DNA from 4 places in the Streptococcus canis genome. Region 2 is predicted to be linked to each of the others. Evidence: predicted binding sites of a transcription regulator. Region 2 holds the regulator's gene; each other region holds the start of a gene.
The links. Region 2 encodes Rex, which represses fermentation and respiration genes when NADH is low (regulators of the CRP and FNR family bind a similar motif). Its sites were predicted from a motif close to TTGTGAANTANTTCACAA; they were not measured.
Positions count from the first base shown of each region.

Region 1: a site for Rex is predicted at 3,285-3,302, ahead of adhE (bifunctional acetaldehyde-CoA/alcohol dehydrogenase). Genes of this name have one in related genera too.
Region 3: a site for Rex is predicted at 1,547-1,564, ahead of EL097_RS06355 (TrmB family transcriptional regulator). Genes of this name have one in related genera too.
Region 4: a site for Rex is predicted at 2,424-2,441, ahead of EL097_RS01140 (class II fructose-bisphosphate aldolase). Genes of this name have one in related genera too.

Region 1 is NZ_LR134293.1:513,623-519,049, forward strand. Features, by position in the region: gene adhP (alcohol dehydrogenase AdhP) at 1-304, opposite strand, end outside; gene adhE (bifunctional acetaldehyde-CoA/alcohol dehydrogenase) at 572-3,214, opposite strand; gene EL097_RS02675 (acyltransferase family protein) at 3,496-5,271, opposite strand; gene EL097_RS02680 (MORN repeat-containing protein) at 5,268-5,427, opposite strand, start outside.
Region 2 is NZ_LR134293.1:1,520,006-1,525,432, forward strand. Features, by position in the region: gene EL097_RS07720 (AI-2E family transporter) at 1-621, shown strand, start outside; gene radC (RadC family protein) at 667-1,347, shown strand; gene EL097_RS07730 (gamma-glutamyl-gamma-aminobutyrate hydrolase family protein) at 1,354-2,049, opposite strand; gene EL097_RS07735 (redox-sensing transcriptional repressor Rex) at 2,059-2,703, opposite strand; gene EL097_RS07740 (DUF4649 family protein) at 2,886-3,098, opposite strand; gene EL097_RS07745 (DUF1831 domain-containing protein) at 3,168-3,515, opposite strand; gene EL097_RS07750 (cysteine desulfurase family protein) at 3,505-4,632, opposite strand; gene EL097_RS07755 (ribose-phosphate diphosphokinase) at 4,629-5,427, opposite strand, start outside.
Region 3 is NZ_LR134293.1:1,232,399-1,237,825, reverse strand. Features, by position in the region: gene EL097_RS06360 (sulfite exporter TauE/SafE family protein) at 1-657, opposite strand, end outside; gene EL097_RS06355 (TrmB family transcriptional regulator) at 686-1,474, opposite strand; partial or broken gene EL097_RS11220 (FeoB small GTPase domain-containing protein) at 2,029-2,134, opposite strand; gene EL097_RS06340 (FeoA family protein) at 2,131-2,610, opposite strand; gene EL097_RS06335 (amino acid ABC transporter ATP-binding protein) at 2,821-3,555, opposite strand; gene EL097_RS06330 (amino acid ABC transporter permease) at 3,555-4,241, opposite strand; gene EL097_RS06325 (YkuJ family protein) at 4,368-4,598, opposite strand; gene EL097_RS06320 (ATP-dependent Clp protease ATP-binding subunit) at 4,899-5,427, shown strand, end outside.
Region 4 is NZ_LR134293.1:224,068-229,494, reverse strand. Features, by position in the region: gene lrgA (antiholin-like murein hydrolase modulator LrgA) at 1-335, shown strand, start outside; gene lrgB (antiholin-like protein LrgB) at 353-1,060, shown strand; gene EL097_RS01150 (alpha/beta hydrolase) at 1,213-2,139, shown strand; tRNA gene EL097_RS01145 (tRNA-Leu) at 2,193-2,278, shown strand; gene EL097_RS01140 (class II fructose-bisphosphate aldolase) at 2,486-3,367, shown strand; partial or broken gene EL097_RS10785 (ISL3 family transposase) at 3,537-3,763, shown strand; partial or broken gene EL097_RS01135 (IS30 family transposase) at 3,764-4,716, opposite strand; gene rpmB (50S ribosomal protein L28) at 4,951-5,139, shown strand; gene EL097_RS01125 (Asp23/Gls24 family envelope stress response protein) at 5,294-5,427, shown strand, end outside.

The DNA of each region.
Region 1 (5,427 bases), 1.0 Mb from region 2:
TTTCGCGTCCTGTTGTACAATATTCACAATGACCACAACCTTCAAAGAACCAAGCGATAGAAACACGGTCACCAACTTTTAGTGATGTTACCCCTTCACCAATTTCTTCGACAATACCAATGCCTTCGTGACCTAAAATGCGTCCTGGCACTTGTCCAAAATCACCATGAGCAACATGCAAGTCTGTGTGGCAGACTCCACAATATTCGACCTTAACCAGTGCTTCACCATGTCCAATTGTTGGTAATTCATGATCAACAACTTCAACACCTGTACTAGCTTGATTAACAACTACGGCTTTCATATAAGTCCTCCATTTTTTATGATTAATCGTTACTTGTGTAACCGTTTACAACTAAAATTGTATATCTTTTCACAATTATTGTCAACTCATTTTTGGAAATTTTCTGAAAATAAACTTAACCAGTTAATTTTCAGCCTGCCTTTGTTCTTTCCTCTTTAACATTTTTTCAACGGAACTAAAGCAGTAACTACCAAATCACGTGAAGCAAAAAACGACCTCTTATGGTTCTAGTCATAAGAGATCGTTGCATCACATCACTATTAGAGATTATTTACGGCGTCCTGGGCGCTCTGCATAGCCATAGTAGGCATCTTCAATGATTTCTTGCATATGGTCAACCATTGGCAAGCGTGGGTTAGCAGGCGAACATTGGTCTTCATAGGCAAGATAAGCCAATTCACGAGAATGTTCTTTCCATTCTTTTTCGTCGATACCTTGGTCTTTAAAGTTCATCTTAATACCAACACGACAACCTAAGTCATACACAGCTTTTGCATAAGACTCAACTGCCTCTTCTGGTGTAGAAGCTGGAAGACCTAACAATTTCGCAATATCTTGGTATTTTTCATCTGCACGGTAGTAATTGTATTTAGGCCATGTTGCAGTCTTAGCTGGACGTGTACCGTTGTAACGGATAACGTATGGAAGTAAGATCGCATTGGTACGACCATGGACAGTATGGAACTGTGCACCAATTTTATGTGCCATTGAGTGCGAAATACCTAGAAAGGCATTGGCGAATGCCATACCTGCCATTGTTGAGGCATTATGCATTTTTTCACGTGACTCAAAGTCAGCTTCTTTAACAGATTTTTCAAGGGTTTCAAAGACAATCTTGATGGCTTGAAGCGCCAATCCGTCTGTAAAGTCATTAGCCATTTGAGACACATAAGCTTCTGTTGCGTGGGTCAAAACGTCCATACCAGTATCAGCAGCAATAAAGCCTGGAACTGTCAATACCAATGCTGGGTCAACAATCGCCACAGTTGGTGTTAATGAGTAGTCAGCAATTGGGTATTTGCGGTTGTTTGCCTTGTCTGAAATAACAGCAAATGGTGTTACCTCTGAACCTGTACCAGATGTAGTTGGAATGGCAATGAATTTTGTTTTCTTGCCAAGTTCTGGGAATTTGAAAGCACGTTTACGAATATCCATGAATTTTTGGACAAGGTCATGGAAATCAACTTCTGGTTGCTCGTAGAATAACCACATTACTTTGGCAGCATCCATTGGAGATCCACCACCAAGAGCAATAATAGTATCTGGTTTGAAGGTGCGCATTAATTCCGTACCCTTCATAACTGTTGTAATATCTGGATCTGGTTCAACATCTGCAAAGATTTGATAAACCACTTTATTACGACGAAGATCCAATTGTTCAATGATACGATCCAAGAAACCAAGTTCAACCATGGCGTGGTCAGTAACAATCATCACGCGTTCAACGTCACGGCATTTTTGAAGGTATTGAATTGAATCACGTTCGAAGTATGTTTTTGAAGGAACTTTAAACCATTGCATATTATTTCTACGTCTTCCTACTTTTTTGATGTTCAAGAGATTAACAGCACTAACGTTATCACCAACTGAGTTGCGGCCATAAGAACCACATCCTAAGGTCAATGATGGCAAGAAAGCATTGTAAACATCACCGATACCACCAAATGTAGAAGGTGAATTCCAAATCACACGGATGGCACGAATTCTAGTACCAAATTCTTTTGCTAAGTCTGCATCTGCCGTATGAATAGCAGCTGAGTGACCAAGACCATTAAATTCAACCATCTGACGCGCTTTTTCAACACCGTCTTCACGTGACTCAGATTTCAAAACAGCAATGACTGGAGATAATTTTTCACGTGTTAATGGTTCATTTTCTGAAACTTCTTTACATTCCGCAGCAAGAATATTGGTTCCTTCTGGAACAGTAAATCCAGCTTGTTCTGCAATCCAAGCGGCTGGTTTCCCAACGATGTTTGGATTCAATTTAGCGCCAGCACAATTTTTACTGTTTGCTTTAGCACCAAAACAGAATTCTTCAAGAAGGGCTTTTTCTTTTTTATTAACAAAATAAGTGTGGTAAGATTTGAACTCTGCTACAAAGTCATCGTAAATCTCTTTGTCAATGATAACGGCTTGTTCAGAGGCACATACCATTCCATTATCAAACGATTTAGACATAACAATGTCGTGAGCTGCTTGGCGGATATTAGCAGATTTTTCCACATAGGCGGGAACATTACCAGCACCTACTCCAAGAGCAGGTTTCCCACATGAATAAGCTGCCTTAACCATAGCATTGCCACCAGTAGCAAGAATAGTTGCAATGCCATCATGGTTCATCAAAGCATTTGTTGCTTCAAGAGATGGTGTTTCAACCCACTGCACACAGTTTTCAGGTGCTCCAGCTGCAATAGCTGCGTCTCTCACAATACGAGCAGCATGTGCAGATGACTCTTGAGCAGATGGGTGAAAAGCAAAGATAATTGGGTTACGTGTTTTTAACGAGATTAAAGATTTAAAAATAGCTGTTGATGTTGGGTTTGTTGTTGGCGTAATCCCACAGATAACACCGACTGGCTCAGCAATTAATGTCAAACCGGTCACATCGTCTTCTTCAATAATACCTACTGTTTTTTGATGACGCATGTTGTTAACAACGTGCTCACAAGCAAATAAATTTTTAGTGGCCTTATCTTCAAACACGCCCCGACCTGTTTCTTCATAAGCATGTTTAGCAAGCTCACCGTGAGCATCCAAAGCAGCAACAGAGGCTTTCGCTACAATATAGTCAACTTGTTCTTGATCAAGCTTACGCATCTCTTCAAGAGCAGCTAAACCTTTTTGAACAAGAGCATCAATTGTTGCAGCAACAGGGGTTGTTTCAACAGTATTATGTTTTTCAGTCATTTGAGACTCCTTTACCTTGTTAAAAGTTTCACATTTTGTTTACAAATTTATTATAACACTTTTTGAAAATTTGTAAATCATTTCACAATATTTTTGTGAAGTTTTTTTCAAATTATTTCTGAAACCCTTTGATAGCAAGCTTTGGGGACAACTCTTTTTTCAGAAATATGATCAAGATTCGTAAAATTATTTCTGAAAACGCTTTCTCTTTGTTCCTTTTTTCTATAGAAAAAGCCAGAACAAGGCTGTTCTGACTTTTGTTGATGTTGATAACGACAGCTTTATTTGGCAGCCTTTTTAGCGGCTCGTTCAATAGCTGTTTGAATCGTAGAGACATATAGTTCTGCCCCTTGACTATCTTCACTGTAATGCACACCGTCACTGCCATACCAAATATCGGGATGTTCAACAGCAACTTTGTACCAGTCTGCAATAGTAACATACTTGTATTTCTTTGGCAATTTAAGAGCATAGTCTCTGGCTTCTGCCACCTGAGCAGCATTCTTGCTATTGTAAGGAGACACTAGAACCAAACGGTGTCCTTTTGGCAACGCCTCAATAAAGGATTGAACATCTTGGGCATAGTTATCTAGCGAATTGACCCCCACTGCTAAAACAACCGTATTCGATAGGGATTTGGAATTAATTTGATTGGTAAATAGTTCAAAGGCTTCCGAAAAATTACGACTAACTGCAGCATCGAGCTGAGCCTGAGGCATGAGTTTAGAAAATGCTGCACTTGACCGTAGGGCAACAGAATCCCCAATAATCCCTACATTACTCAAGGCATTGGCATCCCCAGCAGCTAAAGTATGCGTGCGATCAATATTACTTTGTGCCTGCTGCAAAGAGCTGACCAACAATTGTTGTTCAAACTTGCCAACTTTAGGAGCAGCCACACAAGTACCAAGGGCTAATAAGGATAAGGCGACTGCAATTCCCGAAATCCATTTATAATAGGGAGAAAAATCAATTTCTAAACCAAGTAAATTCGGTTTTTTCCCTTGAATCAAAGGCTCTACAATGTAGTAAGACACGGTGGCAAATAAGACTGAGAAGAAGGTCGTTAGAATCACCGCCAAGACATTCGACATTAATTGAGTAAAGATAATGTAGAAGGGCCAATGGAAAAGATAAATGCCATAGCTAATGTCAGCCAAGTAGGTCACAACTTTCGGTTCTTGCCAATCTGGCGTTTGCTCATGAAGAACACGCGCAGCGTAAATCATGACGGAGGCAAACAAGCTAGCCAAAACAAAGCCAAATAAATAAGTGACGGTGTGGTTAAAATTCAATGTAATGGTCAATAAAAATAAAAGCGCAAAAACACCAACCATCACAGCAATCACACGCTCACGTGGCCATAATCGAACATTTTTTTGAAAACGAACTGTGGTTTCCTTGATTCCAGTCATGGTCGCAAACATGGCACCTAAAAAGAAAGGAAAGCTGTGAGAGAGACTTGAAAAATAAATCAAAGACACATTCGACGTCACAAAAGCTCTAATAAACATGCTTAGGAAACTAACCGCAAAAATGCCAGAAGACATTAAAAAGAGAAGGCCTCTAAGCTTCTTGTGACTATCCTTACGCTTAGCTAACAACCAAACAAGCAATCCCCAGAGCAAATAAAAATGTACTTCAATCGCCAAACTCCAAGTGTGAACAAAGAGATGAGGGATAAACTGACTTTCATAACTACTTCCGGTCAGAATTTCGTAAATATTAGTTGTAAAGCCTAAAACAGCAGCAATCTGACTACCTAAATTGGCGATAAAATCACTCTTAACCAAAAAGGTAAAAGGAATCGTCAAGAGAACCATCAGAACAAGCGGAGGAACAATCCGGTAAAAACGTCTTCTCAGAAAACCAATAATATCAATGGTTTCCTTTTTGGTGTATTCATCAATCAAGAGAGCTGTTATCAAGTAGCCTGAAAAGGTGAAGAAAATATCAACCCCAATAAAGCCTCCTGGAAATGTATTTTTAAAAAAGTGATAGAGTAAAACCAGTAAAAGCCCCGTTACCCTAACAAACGAAAACCATTTTATTCTCATTTTTGAAATATCCCCTGTTTGAAGGTTCCTTTATAAACCTTCGCATTCTTTGCTTTTAACACACCTTTACCATCTGCCTGTCCCTTGTGGAACTGGCCTTTGTAAGACCAACCTGTCTTAGCTGTAAAAGTGCCCTCTCCTTCAAAAACACCATTC
Region 2 (5,427 bases):
TCTGTAACCATTATTGCCTCTGCCATTATTAATCTCTTTATCAGTTTTGTTTTTTCTTTGTATGTTCTGGCCAACAAAGAAGACCTCTGTCGTCAAGGTAATACCTTGGTTGATACCTATACAGGGAAATACGCTCAGCATATTCACTATGTAGTGGAATTATTACATCATCGCTTTCATGGTTTCTTCGTTAGCCAGACCCTAGAAGCTATGATTTTAGGCACCTTAACAGCTATTGGCATGTTCGTCTTGCAGTTACCCTTTGCGGGAACGATTGGAGTCTTAGTGGCCTTTACCGCATTGATTCCAGTTGTAGGGGCTTCGATTGGTGCAGCTATTGGCTTTATTTTAATCATGACGCAATCTATGTCCCAAGCCATCGTTTTTATTGTCTTTTTAATCATTTTACAACAGATTGAAGGGAACTTTATTTACCCAAGAGTAGTAGGAGGATCAATTGGCCTACCAGCTATGTGGGTATTGATGGCAATTACGATAGGTGCCTCTTTGCGAGGTATCGTTGGGATGATTGTCGCTGTTCCATTGGCAGCTACTCTTTATCAGGTGGTTAAGGATCATATTCAGAAAAAACAAGCCATTCAAAAAAAACAGGTTTCTTAACAGGAAACTTGTTTTTTTATCGAATAAATAGATGGAGGTAATAAGATGTATTCCATCAAATGTGACGATATTAAGCTAATGCCTAGAGAAAGACTGATGCGAATGGGAGCTGAAGCCCTCAGCAATCAAGAATTATTGGCTATTTTATTGAGAACAGGCAATAAAGACAAGCATGTTTTAGAGCTATCTTCTCATCTTTTAACGCATTTAGACAGCTTAGCAGACTTCAAGAAAATGTCTTTGCAAGAATTACAAAGTTTAGCAGGCATTGGAAAGGTTAAGGCTATTGAGATTAAGGCCATGCTTGAATTAGCAGCGCGGATTCAGGCGACAGATCAAACCTTGACAGATAGGGTTCTGTCAAGTGTTCAAGTTGCCGAAAAAATGATGGTCGCCTTAGGGGATAAAAAGCAGGAGCACTTGGTTGTTTTATATTTAGATAGTCAAAATCGGGTGATTGAGGAAAAGACGATTTTTATTGGGACTGTCAGGCGGTCAATCGCAGAGCCTAGAGAAATTTTATATTATGCGTGTAAAAATATGGCGACCAGTCTGATAGTTGTTCACAACCATCCGTCCGGAAGTATCGAACCTAGCCCGAACGATTATGGGTTTACCAAAAAAATAAAACGATCATGTGAAGACTTGGGCATTGTTTGCCTAGATCACATCATCGTTAGTTATCAAGCGTATTATAGTTTTCGAGAAAGGTCAGATCTCTTTTAATGTAATCTAGAAATCATTGACAAATAAATCAAAAAGTCGTAAATCTTCTTGCCGAAACCCCTGAAGTAATTCAGGGTGCCATTGGACACCAAGAAAAGGAATAGCAGGATTAGTTGACACGACAGCTTCGATAGTCCCATCGCGCGGGTCTCTAGCAATAACGTTTAAATCATCTGCTACTTTTTTCAAGCTTTGGTGATGAAAGGAATTGATTAAGGTTTTTCCTCCATAAATAGGATATAAGATGGAATCTTTTTCCACCACCATTTCGTGGGACAGAAAATCAGAAGGTGCATCCTGCCAATGTGAGTCAATGTTCTGATTTAAGGAACCACCTAAGGCAACGTTCATTAATTGGGTCCCACGGCAGATTCCTAAAATTGGTTTTTTCTGTGCTATAGCTTCTTTAATGATGGCTAGTTCAAAAAGATCACGTTCGGGAGAAAAGTCGTCATCAAAGGCCGCTTTTTCTTCTTGATAATATTTAGGATCTACATTTTGTCCCCCAATCAAGATAATCTTATCAACCATGGAAACATAAGTTTTAGCGGAGGATTCATCACCAATTGGTAAAATAAGAGGTAGTCCACCCGAATCAGTGACGGCTTGAACAAAACCAGTAGGAGCATACGACCAAGGCAGGTTATCCAAGGCAATGTTTAATCGTTGATTAGCAGTTATCCCTATAATTGGTTTGGGCATCATATCTCCTTAGTTAGGGTGATTTTGATTCATAAAATAGAGCAAGGTTTGCAATTCGCTGGTCAAATCGACAGATTGAACAATCACACCTTTTGGAACTTGCAGATGGACAGGAGCGAAACTCAAAATTCCCTTAATGCCAGCTTCAATCAGTTGCTCAGAAACTTCTTGAGCATAGATACTTGGAACGGTTAAGATGGCTGTTTCAATATCAGTATTGGCAAGACGTTCTTTGATAGTTGAAATACCGTAGATAGGAATACCATCGGTTGTTTTAGTGCCAACAAGAGCATTGTCGTTAGTGTCGAATCCCATAGTGATTTGCATTTTATTACGATCATGGAAGCGGTAATGCAATAAGGCACGACCAATATTACCACAACCGACTAAAATAACATTGGTAGTGGAATGATCATTAAGCAAGTCAGCAAAAAAATTCATTAACTTGGTAACATCATAACCAAAGCCGCGTCGTCCCAATTCTCCAAAATAAGAGAAGTCGCGACGTACAGTTGCAGAATCAATTCCCATCGCATCTGCAATTTGTTTAGAGCTAGCTTTTTCAACTTGGTCAGCGTAGAAACGTTTAAAAATACGGTAATAGAGTGATAAGCGTTTTGCGGTCGCTTTTGGAATAGATTTATCAATAACCACTGTTTTAACTCCTTATAGAATTATCTTTACATTTATCTCTTTCTATTGTAACAGAAGGATTGTGAAAAATGCAACTTTTTGATTAATAATTTGAAGACAGAGTATCTTAGTAGTAGTGAAAAGGGCAATCTGCGTATTTGCTAACGAAAAAAGCCAAGAAGACGATTCTTAGCTCTGCTGGTTTAATGAAGTCCATGATTTTCAAGGAAAAAGTAGAGATCTCCAAAAGAACCGGTGTAATCAAGTTGGTTACCATTTACAACAACCTTGGTTACAGGAAAATAATCTGCAATAGCAATTTGACAAGCAAACTGGGCTTGTTTGTAGTCGTCATAACTGGCATAGGAAACTTGTTTTTCTTGTTTGCTATTGGTTAAGTAGGTAATATCAATCATTGTTTCTTTACCTCCCTTTCTTGATACCATCATTATAGTACAGGGAATCAAGAAATACAATTGATTGGCTTAGTTTTCTGTCTTCGTGAAAATGTCTCGTTCCACTAGGCTATCCATGAGGAAATAAAACTTATCTTGAAGAATTTTATTATCCTCTGTTTTGAAAATATTAACCAATCTTAGTCCAGACTGGTCAGTAATGGCTAATTTAAAACCATTAAGCTCTTTGTTTATGGTAATTTTTAAAGGAAAACCTTCTCCTGAATTAGGAACCTTTTCTAACAAGCGTGTTAATTGATAATGACCAACTGTCGTTTGGGTAAAGGTGGTATCTCTTAAAGTATATTTTTTAACGTTTGGACTGATTTGGTAACGGTATTTACAGTCTTTTAAGCTAATTTCTTTTTCAAATGCCATCTGTATCTCCTAGAATTTTTCTTAAAGTTTGAGCTAACTGCGTAATCTCTTCAAGGGTGTTTTGATCTGACAAGCTAATGCGGATGGATTCTGCTAAGCGATGGGAATCCTTACCAAAATAAGCTGCGAGGACATGACTTGGTTCAACGGTTCCAGCTGTACAGGCAGAACCTGTTGAGACTGCGAACCCAGCTAAGTCAAGTTGGGTCAACAAAACCCCGTTTTGATAGCCTGGAAAGCCAATATTAAGCACATGTGGTAAATGGTTGGGACTTTGATTGATGTAATAAGTCAGTCCATCTAATTGACTTATTAAGTGTTCCCGTAAAGTGGTGATATGGTGGGTTAGTTGAGTTTGCTCAGTCATAGCATCATTTAGGGCCTGTGTCATGCCGACAATGCTTATCATGTTTTCTGTGCTAGCTCGACGTTTTTCTTCTTGGTCTCCACCGTGGAGCAAAGCATCCATTTGTAGCCCCTTACTATACAAGAAACCAACGCCCTTAGGGCCATGAAACTTGTGAGCAGAAGCAGATAAAAAGTCAATCCCAAGTTCGCTAGGAACAACCTTGAGTTTGCCAACAGCCTGAACGGCATCGACATGAAAAGCAGCTTGATGCTCTTTGAGCAGATTTCCAATGTCCTTAATAGGCAGCAGATCCCCTGTTTCGTTATTGGCATACATTATACTCACCAAAATGGTATCATCTCTCAAGGCTTTTTTTAAGTCAGCTAAATTAATTTGTCCATTTTGACAAGGCAAATAAGTGACTTCAAAACCAAATCGTTCTTGGAGATAGGCCATGGCATGAAGAACAGAATGATGCTCAATAGCAGTTGTAATGAGGTGTTTTCCCTTTTTCTGATTGGCTAAAGCATAACCTTTAATAGCAGTATTGTTGCTTTCTGTTCCACCGGAGGTAAAAATTATTTGGCGTTCACTAGCCCCAAAATGATTAGCGATAGCTTGTCGGCATTCTCTAAGTGTTTTACTAGCTTGACGACCATAAGAATGAATACTAGAAGGGTTACCAAAGTTATCTTGCATAGCTACTGTCATAGCCCTAATCACATTAGGACTAAGCGGGGTGGTGGCGGCGTTATCAAAGTAGGTCATGCGTTATTTTTGCCTTTAGATTGATAAGAGAAAAGTGGACTCAAGGGTCTTCTTTCATGGATACGAATAACAGCTTGAGCAATTAAGTCGCTGGCGCTAAGATAGGTCACATTTTCTGGCACACGATTTTTGGTTTTAACAGAATCTGTAACAATGATTTCTTTGATTGGAGCGGTTTCTAAAACATCAGCAGCTCCACCAGCAAATAAGCCATGACTAGCAACGGCATAGATAGCAGTAGCTCCTGCGCGTTCAAGAATTTTAGCAGCTTCTGCAAAGGTTTTTCCAGTATTTAAAATATCATCAATTACAATCGCTTTTTTACCAGCAACATCACCAATGACATAGCCTTCTTCACGTTCTGAATCATCTTGCGCATAGTCAATAATAGCGATTGGGGAATCCAAATATTCTGCTAAGCTTCTAGCACGTTTAATTCCAGAATTTTTAGGACTAACCACAACAGTATCAGCCCCCAATAATCCCAGTTGACTGTAATGTTCTGCAAATAGAGGAACTGTGAAAAGATTATCCACTGGAATATCAAAGAATCCTTGTACTTGAACCGCATGTAAATCAAGTGTTACCACGCGGTCAATTCCAGCTTTCGTTAACATATTGGCTACTAATTTGGCTGTAATAGGTTCACGTGATTTAGCCACGCGGTCTTGGCGTGAGTAACCAAAATAAGGCAAAACAACATTAACGGTGTTGGCACTAGCACGCTTACAGGCATCAATCATGATAAGTAACTCCCAAAGGTTATCATTGACAGGAAAACTAGTAGATTGAATG
Region 3 (5,427 bases), 290 kb from region 2:
GGTTGCGGCTCCCATCATAATTGGGAAGGAAACTGCTGGACTCATTCCAAGAAGATAAACAGTTACCATCGTTAAAGCGTATGAACCAATACCGATATTATTTAATGCTCCAAAAATAAACAAGAGAATACCAGCAACGACTAATTTCAAACCTGTTAATTCTGTTGCATTACCACCTTTTGGTAACATTCCTAATAAACCACCAACAATGATTATTGCAGCAATAATCATCCCAACTCCGATGTAATATTTAATTTTTTCTGCTGGCAATTTAATGGCAAATTTTGCACCAAAATAAGATCCGATCACTTGACAGATAATGCAGACCGCTAAGGTTAAGACGCCTACTTTGATACTCTGAATATAAGCCAAGGCCATCACAGCGACCGGTATGGTACACTGAGCATTCAAGGTTCCTGGCAGTTTTTTAACACTAGTCCAGTTTAATTTTGGGTATAAACTTGTACTGATGGCAAAGTCCGAAATACCAATAGTTGATAAGAAAAAGATAATGGCACTTGAAAAAGGCATAACTGCTGTTGGTGCAGCTTCAGCCATTGTTTCTTTCTTGTGCGATAATAAATCCTTGACTAGGATATAGGCAAAGTAGGCATTCACTGCAATAACAAGAATCAATAAGATATTTTTAATGGACATGATAGTAGTACTCCTTCATTTTCAATAATTAGATTTCTCGTATTTGACCTAAATCAGGGCCATAAGTTTTTTCAAGCATCTCTCGATGATCTTCAATAATTTTCAAGGTATAAGCATCATGCTTAATGTATTCTTTAGCCAGTGATAGCATGGCTGGATGATGGGTCCAAATAATATTGATGTTATCCTCCAGGGTTCCAAAAAGAACCGAATCATCATCTGCAATAATATTAATCCAACGACCACCCATATCATGTCTTTTAGCTTGTTCAAAACCATGCTTATAGTAATGTTTCAGGGGTAAATCGTAATGGTGATTATCGCTGAATAAAATTAAAATAAAAACGTTTAACCTCTCCTCAGCCTTTTGCAACAGTTGAACTATCTCTTCTGTCAAATCAGGCTCCCAAATTTGGATAAGTAAACTTTCATTAGCGTGATTAATTAAAAAATGAACTTTTTCAATGACACTTTGCAAATGATCTACTTTCCAGAGTTCATAACTCTTTTGCTTTTCTGTAATACGGCTTAAATAATGTTCTATCTGTTGAAATTGTTTCTCCGTTTTATTGTCAATGCGTAGTAACATTTCTTCCACTGACAGAGCAGTGTAGAGCTTTATATCAGCGTGGTTGTCAAAAATAATTCCCTCTTTCACTAATTTTTCCAAAATATTATAGACTTTTGATCTGGGAACACCCGATTTCTTACTAATTTCATATCCGGTCGAGGGTCCAAATTCTAAAAGCGAAACATAAACCTTGGTTTCCATCTCAGTAAATCCAAAATACTTCATCGCTTGCAACAATGACTCCATAGAATCTCCTTATTAGATTTAGTAGCTACCTTGGTAACTATTATAATACATTATGAAAACGATTGCAATAAAAAGTTAAAAAGATCACAAATTTTCAGAGTAAGTGAGATTCTTTTTTTATCAAAGATGCTCTATCCCCTAAACCTTTATCTGACAAGTAACTACTCTTTGACATACAAAAAGAGGCTGTTCACAAGAACAGCCTCTAAGCAAAATAATGATCCCAATCTCCATAACCTTTCTAAGGAACTATGTTTTATTCATATAGGTCTTTTTCATATCTTCCCTCACAGGACAAGAACAGTTGCAATCCCCACGAGATCCCTTTTGTTATTGTAACGGGTAAGACTTAGAATGATTAAAACTCCTATAAAGGTTGCAAGAATAAGCGTTGACATTAACTTTTTCCTCCTGACGAATACGTTCAAGATGAGATCTGGTAATCACTTGACTAGGGTCTAGGGTTGACCTTTCCACAATAACATAAACCAGTGCTAATACACACCCTCCAGCCAAAACAATCCATCGGGTAACTGGCTGTCCCAACAATACTAAACTTCGGGCCAATTTCCCACCCGTTGGTCGGTTGGTTCTCGTCAATAAATTAAACAGGCTGGATTTTCCACTATTGGGATTGCCAATCAAGGCTATTTTTGTCATAGTGTATCCTCATCTTCTAGCTTTCGTCCAGAGATTAGTTGGGCTTCAGACTGGCACAAGCTTAATCCATAACCCCTCAGACTAATTTCTAAGGGATCGCCTAGGGGTGCCCGCTTACGCAACTGAAAACGAGTTCCTCTGATTAACCCCATATCCATTAAACGACGCTTGGTTTCTTTACTAGCATAAATGCCATCAATAATAGCCACATCTAAAACAGCTAGTTCAGACAAGGGCAGGCTTTGCTCCTTACCTATCACCTCACTAACCATAATAGTTTCTAGAATACTATCATCAAAAGCTAGACGACTGGTTTTGACCATCACAATCGCACTCTGTTTGGTTTGTGACATCACTTTCACCTGACTTCCTTTAGTAATGCCAAGGTGAGCCAGATGCTTCTGGTGGCCCTGAGGCAAATCAATGCCCTCAACCTGATAAGCTATTCCAACTTTTGCATGAGATAATTTGATCATACGTACTCCTTTTAACGACAGTGTTAATTATAACACATTCACTTGTCTCTAACATATCTCGCTTTAAGTTTTTTGCCTTTTTAATCTCATATAAGAATAACTCTAAAAAGAAATGGCAATCTGACACAGAAACTTTCTTGCTAACAGTCGTTCAGTCTTGTTGCAATCAAAAAACCTGAGCAAATGGATGCTCAAGCTAGATCAAGCCGCTTATAAAACCTTGCTCAAAAAATCTTTGGTCCGGTCTTCTTTGGTTTGGTCAAAGAGTTGGCTAGGGTTGCCTTCTTCTACAATAACCCCACCATCCATGAAGATGACTCGGTCAGCCACTTCCTTGGCAAAGCCCATTTCATGAGTCACAATAACCATGGTCATCCCAGATTTAGCCAAATCCTGCATAACTGCTAAGACCTCGCCCACCATTTCAGGATCAAGGGCTGAAGTTGGTTCATCAAAGAGTAAAACATCTGGATCCATAGCTAGTCCACGCGCAATGGCAATCCGCTGCTGCTGCCCACCAGAAAGGCTAGCAGGATAAGCCTTGGCTTTTTCTGATAATCCAACTTTGTCCAACAAGTTCAAGGCTGTTTTGTCAGCCTCTGCTTTAGCCATTCCCTTGGTTTTGATTGGCGATAAGGTGATATTTTCTAAAACAGTCATATTGGAAAAGAGGTTAAACTGCTGGAAAACCATTCCCATTTTTTCGCGCATGCTAAAAATATCATTCTTCTTATCGGTAATATCAACCCCTTCAAAACTAATCTGTCCCTTGGTCGGTACTTCCAAAAGATTCATGGTTCGAAGCAAGGTTGATTTCCCAGAACCAGAAGGTCCGATAATCACCACAACCTCTCCTGGCATGATGTCTAAATCAATTCCTTTAAGCACTTCATTGTGATCATAATACTTGTGCAAGTCTTTAATTGAAATAATAGCCTCAGTCATTAATGATTACCTCCTTGCGCCATGCGACGTTCTAATACTGACAATAACTGTGACATCACTGTTGTGACCATTAAGTAGTAAAAAGCAGCCACCAGTAAGGGGGAAATGGGAGAATAAGTAGCCGTTACCACCGATTGGGCACCATTCCAAAGTTCCATCACCCCAATGGTTTGTAAAAGAGCACTATCCTTAATAATAGTAATAAATTCATTTCCTAAGGCTGGCAAAATATTTTTAAAGGCCTGAGGCAAAATCACATAACGCATGGCATTTCGAGGACGAATCCCTAGTGAATAAGCCGCTTCTAATTGCCCTTTTGGCACAGCCTCAATACCTGCTCTAACAATTTCTGAAATATAAGCGCCACTATTCAATGAAATGATAATAATACCAGGAAGGAGTCTTGAAAAATCCAAGTCCAAAACCCCAAAACTAATAGTGGGCATATCGTTAAAATGCATCCAAGCAAAGGCAATCATGATTTGAACCACCATAGGTGTTCCCCGAAAGACCCAAACGTAAAGATTAGCGATCCAGGTCAACGGCTTCACTTGACTACGTTTAATCAAGGTGACCAAAACACCAATAAGGGTGCCAAAAAAGACAATGCTGACAGAAATCATAACGGTGACAAGTACACCGTAGTTAAAGTAGGCCCAGTATTTGGGCAAGAATGACAAATCCATCTATATCTCCTCATAAATCCTAGGTTGATTATAATAAAGATAATTATACCATTCGATGAATATTAATACAACACTTTTTGACAATAAAAAAACCTGCCTCAGGCAAGTCTCTTTACTATGTCATGCTTAATATAATAAATCGTAGATTTCCATTGCAATCAAGTCAATACTATCAAAGGAATATGACTCACGTGCTTCAACATCACGCAATGTGAAAACTGGTCCATTTTCAGGGTCATTTGAAAAGGCAACTTCTGCAACAACAACACCATCACGTTCAAAATTTCGCTTGAGATTACCGCCATCTGTTACCATCAATTCCAAACGATTGATGATTCTCACCAAATGTGATTCCATTTCGTTTCTCCTATTCGTTTTTTATCCCTATTATTTTAACACAAATCAGGGGAAACTAACAAGAAAAGTGGCATTTTTCTTAACATTTTGCGGTTTTTTCGCCTTTTGTGACCACTGACACTTAACCTTATTGGCAGAATGGCAGAGCATTCTCCAATTTATCACTCTCCATAGTAAAGTGCTAAAATGATAAGCTTTTTACTTGATTTCCCAAGCCGTGGTGCTATAATATGAGTATAAAGTTTGACCATTTTTGACTAAATGACTTTGACTTTTTAGATAAACCCTCGGAGGTATATTATGCTTTGTCAAAATTGTAATTTAAACGAATCAACCATTCATCTTTACACAAATGTTAATGGAAAACAAAGACAGGTTGACCTTTGTCAAAACTGTTACCAAATCATGAAAACAGACCCAACCAATCCTATTTTAGGTGGCCTAAACAGAGGACAAAAAGCCCAAGATCGGTCTTCACATCCTTTCTTTGATGACTTTTTCGGCGACCTCAATAATTTTAGAGCCTTCGGTAATCTTCCTAATACACCGCCTACACAAGCGGGCCAAAATGGCAACGGAGGAGGACGTCACGGTGGCAATTATAATGGGCAAGGGCAACCACAGCCGCAAGCCCCAAATCAGCAAGCAAAAGGCCTACTAGAAGAATTTGGCATTAACGTGACCGATATTGCAAGGCATGGCGATATTGACCCTGTTATCGGCCGTGATGAGGAAATCACCCGTGTGATTGAAATCCTCAATCGCCGAACCAAAAATAATCCTGTGCTTATTGGTGAGCCAGGAGTTGGTAAAACTGCTGTTGTAGAAG
Region 4 (5,427 bases), 790 kb from region 2:
TGGTTCTGTTATTTGTAGCTTTGTCAACCAAAATTATTGCCTTAAATCAGGTGGAAAAAGTAGCTGATTTATTAGTTGGCAATATTGGACTCTTCTTTGTTCCTGCTGGGATTTCTGTTATTAATTCCCTAGGCATTTTAAAAGAACATTTTATCTTAAACATGCTTTTAATTTTTATCTCAACCTTGTTATTATTAGTTGGAACTGGTTGGATGACCCAATTACTAATGGGCGCTGACCTTAAAAAACCAGCCTTGAGCAAACCAGATCTTTTGACCAAAGGGACCTTTCAAGATGAACGTCACCTTGTCGCTAGTAACATTTTAGCCAAATAGCTGGAAAGGAATAAGTCATGGCAACATTTGTTAATATTTTAAGGGTTTCGCCTATATTTGGTGTTCTCTTATCTGTGGGAACATTCTTTATAGGACAGATTTTATTTAAGAAATCAAAGGGCTTCTTTCTCTTTGCACCCCTTTTTGTTGCTATGGTCCTTGGAATTGCGACCTTGAGTGCGACAGGTATTAGTTTTTCGGAATACAACAAGGGAGGACAGATTATTAGTTTCTTTTTGGAACCTGCAACCATCTGCTTTGCCATTCCTCTCTATCGTAAACGAGACATTTTAAAACGCTACTGGCTTCAGATTATTGGAGGAATTACCTTGGGTAGTATTGTGGCGGTATATGGTATTTATCTGGTATCTAGTTTGTTTCATCTAGGGAAGGTGGTTGTTGCTTCGATGCTGCCTCAGGCTGCCACAACAGCCATTGCCATGCCAACAGCAGTTGCTATGGGTGGTTCAGCAGAATTAACCTCATTGGCTTGTATCTTGAATGGTGTCATTATCTACGCTCTTGCGAAACCTTTGATCCAATTATTTAAGATTAAGGATCCCATTGCTCGGGGTTTAGCGCTAGGAACCGCAGGGCATGCGCTTGGTGTTTCAGCAGCCAAAGATTTTGGCCAAGTAGAAGAATCCATGGGTTCCATTGCTCTAGTGGTGGTCGGTATTATTGTCACCGTAGTTGTTCCGATTATGGGAAGTATTCTTCTTTAAAAAAATAGTTACCTCCTATTCCTTCTAAAGCATGCTCTCGTCTTTAGGAGGATTTTTTTGTTAATGACCAGTTTATCATCAAATAAAAAGAAAAAGTCTTATTTTTAGCATAAAGCTTTCTTTTTGGAAGATTTTCTTGTAGAATATTTAATATGAAAACTATTCGATTATCAAAGTATTTAGGAATCTTATTCCTGTTAGTAACCCTTGCTAGCGTTGGTGCTAGTTTTTATTTCTTCCATGTAGCTCAAGTGCGTGAGGAAAAATCCTTTATTAATAATAAAAAACGCAGTGCAGATAATCCCCTCTATTCGGCCGAAAAGGCCTTCGATGCCTTACCACGTGAAAAACGTTACATGACCAATCGTGGTTTTAAGCAAGTAGCATGGTATTTACCAGCAGCTCAGAAAACCCAAAAAACAGCTGTCGTTATTCATGGCTTTGCTAACAATAAGGCAAACATGAAACCTTATGCTATGCTCTTTCACGATCTGGGCTATAATGTCCTGATGCCAGACAATGAGGCTCATGGAGAAAGCCAAGGAAACTTGATTGGCTATGGCTGGAATGACCGCCTTAATGTCATGGCTTGGACAGACCAATTGATCAAGGAAAAACCAGACAGTCAAATCACACTTTTTGGTCTTTCCATGGGAGCTGCGACAGTGATGATGGCAAGTGGTGAAAAGCTACCTGCACAAGTCACTTCCCTCATTGAAGATTGCGGTTACACCAGTGTTTGGGACGAATTGAAGTTTCAGGCTAAGGTCATGTATAACTTGCCTGCCTTTCCATTGCTCTACGAAGTTTCTGCCTTGTCTAAGATTCGAGCAGGATTTAGTTACGCAGAAGCGAGTTCAGTGAAACAACTGGCTAAAAACAAACGTCCAGCCTTATTTATCCATGGAGATAAGGATGATTTTGTTCCTACAAAAATGGTTTATGACAATTACAAAGCCACTAAAGGGCCTAAGGAACTCTTGATTGTTAAAGGGGCGAAACACGCCAAATCCTTTGAAACAAACCCAGAACAATACCAGAAAAAAATTGCTGCATTTTTACAAAAAATTGATCAATAAGTATTGACAGCCATACTCATAGTTGCTATAATAATCTATGTTACTGATGAGTAGCGGGGATGGCGGAATTGGCAGACGCGCAGGACTAAGGATCCTGTGACCGCTTTAGGTCGTGTGGGTTCAAGTCCCACTCTCCGCATAATGTAAGGGGTGAATCATTGATTCATCTCTTTTCATTTGGTCAAGAGCAGGTTTAGGAGGAAGAGATTTGTAGAGCCAAACTTTTAATAATCTGTTTTGGGAAAACGCTTTAAACTTGTGAAGGACTAGAAATTTATGGAAAATTGTGCTAGAATGAACAATGTAAACGGGGAGTTATCCCGAAAAATAAGAGGAGGCCTTACAAATGGCAATCGTTTCAGCAGAAAAATTTGTCCAAGCAGCTCGTGAAAACGGATATGCTGTTGGTGGATTCAACACAAACAACTTAGAGTGGACTCAAGCAATCTTGCGTGCAGCAGAAGCTAAACAAGCTCCAGTTCTTATCCAAACATCAATGGGTGCAGCAAAATATATGGGTGGTTACAAAGTATGTCAATCACTTATCGCTAACCTTGTTGAATCAATGGGTATCACTGTTCCTGTTGCTATTCACCTTGACCATGGTCACTACGAAGATGCGCTTGAGTGTATCGAAGTGGGTTATACTTCAATCATGTTTGACGGGTCACACCTTCCAGTTGAAGAAAACCTTGCTAAAACTGCAGAAGTTGTTAAAATTGCACATGCTAAAGGTGTTTCAGTTGAGGCCGAAGTTGGTACAATCGGTGGTGAAGAAGACGGTATCATTGGTAAAGGTGAGCTTGCTCCAATCGAAGATGCTAAAGCAATGGTTGAAACTGGAATTGACTTCTTGGCTGCTGGTATCGGTAATATCCACGGTCCATACCCAGAAAACTGGGAAGGTCTTGCTCTTGACCACTTAGAAAAATTAACAGCAGCTGTACCAGGATTCCCAATCGTATTGCACGGTGGTTCTGGTATTCCTGATGATCAAATCAAAGAAGCAATTCGTCTTGGTGTTGCTAAAGTTAACGTTAATACTGAAAGCCAGATCGCTTTCTCTAACGCAACTCGTGAATTTGCACGTAACTACGAAGCTAACGAAGCAGAATACGATGGTAAAAAATTATTTGACCCACGTAAATTCTTGGCTCCAGGTATGAAAGCTGTTCAAGGCGCTGTTGAAGAACGTATTGACGTTTTCGGATCTGCAAACAAAGCTTAATTCGTAAAATTAATAAGATGACTCACGTGTAAGTGTGAGTTATTTTGGCTCTATAATTTCTGTAGTGGGTAACTCTACTTTGGAGATTATAGGCCTTTTTTCATCCAGACAAAAAGTCCCTTATGACTTATCAAGAAAAGTTACGAAATCACCCATTAGAAAGTCTCATATGGAACAACTCTATCATACTACACAATTGATTGGAGCAAAAGATAACAAATATGACATTAGATAAAGATTTTAAAGGTGAGACGCACATTGAAGTCTGATTATGAGTCTAAATGTTATCCGACTTGTGGGGAAAAACAGCTAACCTATGACTTCCAGAATCCGTCGAAAATTCCATTTCATGAAATCAATGGCTTTCCTAGTCTAATGCCAAATTTCAAGTGTAAGTTAGCCAGTCTGTAAAAACTCTTTAGGAGATTTGTAATCAAGTAGTTTCTTTGAGTAGTTATTAATCCCATTTTCAATAAATGCGACTTGTTGTTGAGTCGCATTTTTACTTCCCTTTGGTAACCAACGCCGAATGAGTCTGTTATGATTTTCATTTGTTCCTCTCTCTCAAGAGGAATAGGGGTGGGCATAGTAAATGTTTTCAGGGTCAAAAACTTCTGCAAACAACTGAACTCAGTACCATTATCAGCTGTGATTGAGTTAATCTGATAGACTTTCAGAATAGACTTCAAGGCTTGATTCACTGAAGAAGCCGACTTATCAGGAATAAGTCGAATGATTTGGTAGCGGCTTTTTCTGTCAGTTAGTGTCAATAAGCACTCGTTTTTTGCCCGAGTTTGAATAACCGTATCAATTTCAAAATCACCGCTATGCTCACGATTGTTAATGCTTTCAGGTCGTTCCTCAATAGACTTTCCAGCCGGCTTAAAATTGGGACTGGCTTGCTTTTTCTTAGCTTTCTCTTTTCGAGGATAAAGCCTGTCAGCCTTGGTCAAGCCTAGTTGTCCATGATGAATCCAGTAATATATCGTTGAAATAGGAACGTTGACACCTTTTGCCTTAACCATCATCTCAGGAGAGTATTTTTGTTTGATGTAGTGAACAATCTTTTCTTTGAGTTCCTTCGTTAGGGTGACCTGCTTAACGGAGCGTTTACGGTTATTGTCATAAACTTCTTGGGCAAAGTCAGCAGAGTAAACTTGTTCATATTTCCCCTGACGTACTTGTTGTCTAACTTGCCCGCGTTTGACTTCGTTGTGAATGGTTTGAGGAGCTTTAGCCAATCTTCTCGCTATTTCACGATTGGACTATCCTTCTAGAAGCCAACGGTCAATCATTCTACGCTCAGCTAGTGTCAACTGTTTACTTTTGGGTGTATAATAGTCTTGCATCTCAGAGTCTTTCTAATTGTTGTTGCGGTGATGACAATTATACCTCTCTGAGATGTTTTTTGATACCCTTAGGTGGCTAACTTCAGTTTAGAACTTTCCTTTAGGCAGTTAAGAGAATTCTTGACAAGAAAATGAAAAATAACTTGTCAAACCAAATACCCTATGATAAAATAGACAAGTATGTGGTGCTAGCACATCCGTAAACATATTCTACGTAGGAGGAAACAGATCAAAATGGCTAAAGTATGTTATTTTACAGGACGTAAAACCGTTTCTGGGAACAACCGTTCACATGCGATGAACCAAACAAAACGCACAGTTAAACCAAATCTTCAAAAAGTAACTATCCTTGTTGATGGTAAACCTAAAAAAGTTTGGGCTTCTGCTCGTGCGCTTAAATCTGGTAAAGTAGAACGCATCTAATAGAAATAAGCCTTAGGGCTTTTTTTCTTAGTCTATTTTTAAGTTCTTTAACAATACAGAAAAGAGGGATACGACCTGAACTGCTCTATCTCTTTTACATTAACTTTGGATTATGGTAAAATAATATGGACAATAACTTTTTGAGGTAGTAAATATGACTGTAAAAATCAATACAAAAGATGGTCTAATCGAACTATCCGACGATGTTATCGCAACTGTCGTTGGTGGGTCAGCAACGGAAATTTTTGGCGTTGTTGGAATGGCTAGCAAAAGTGCAATTAAGGACAA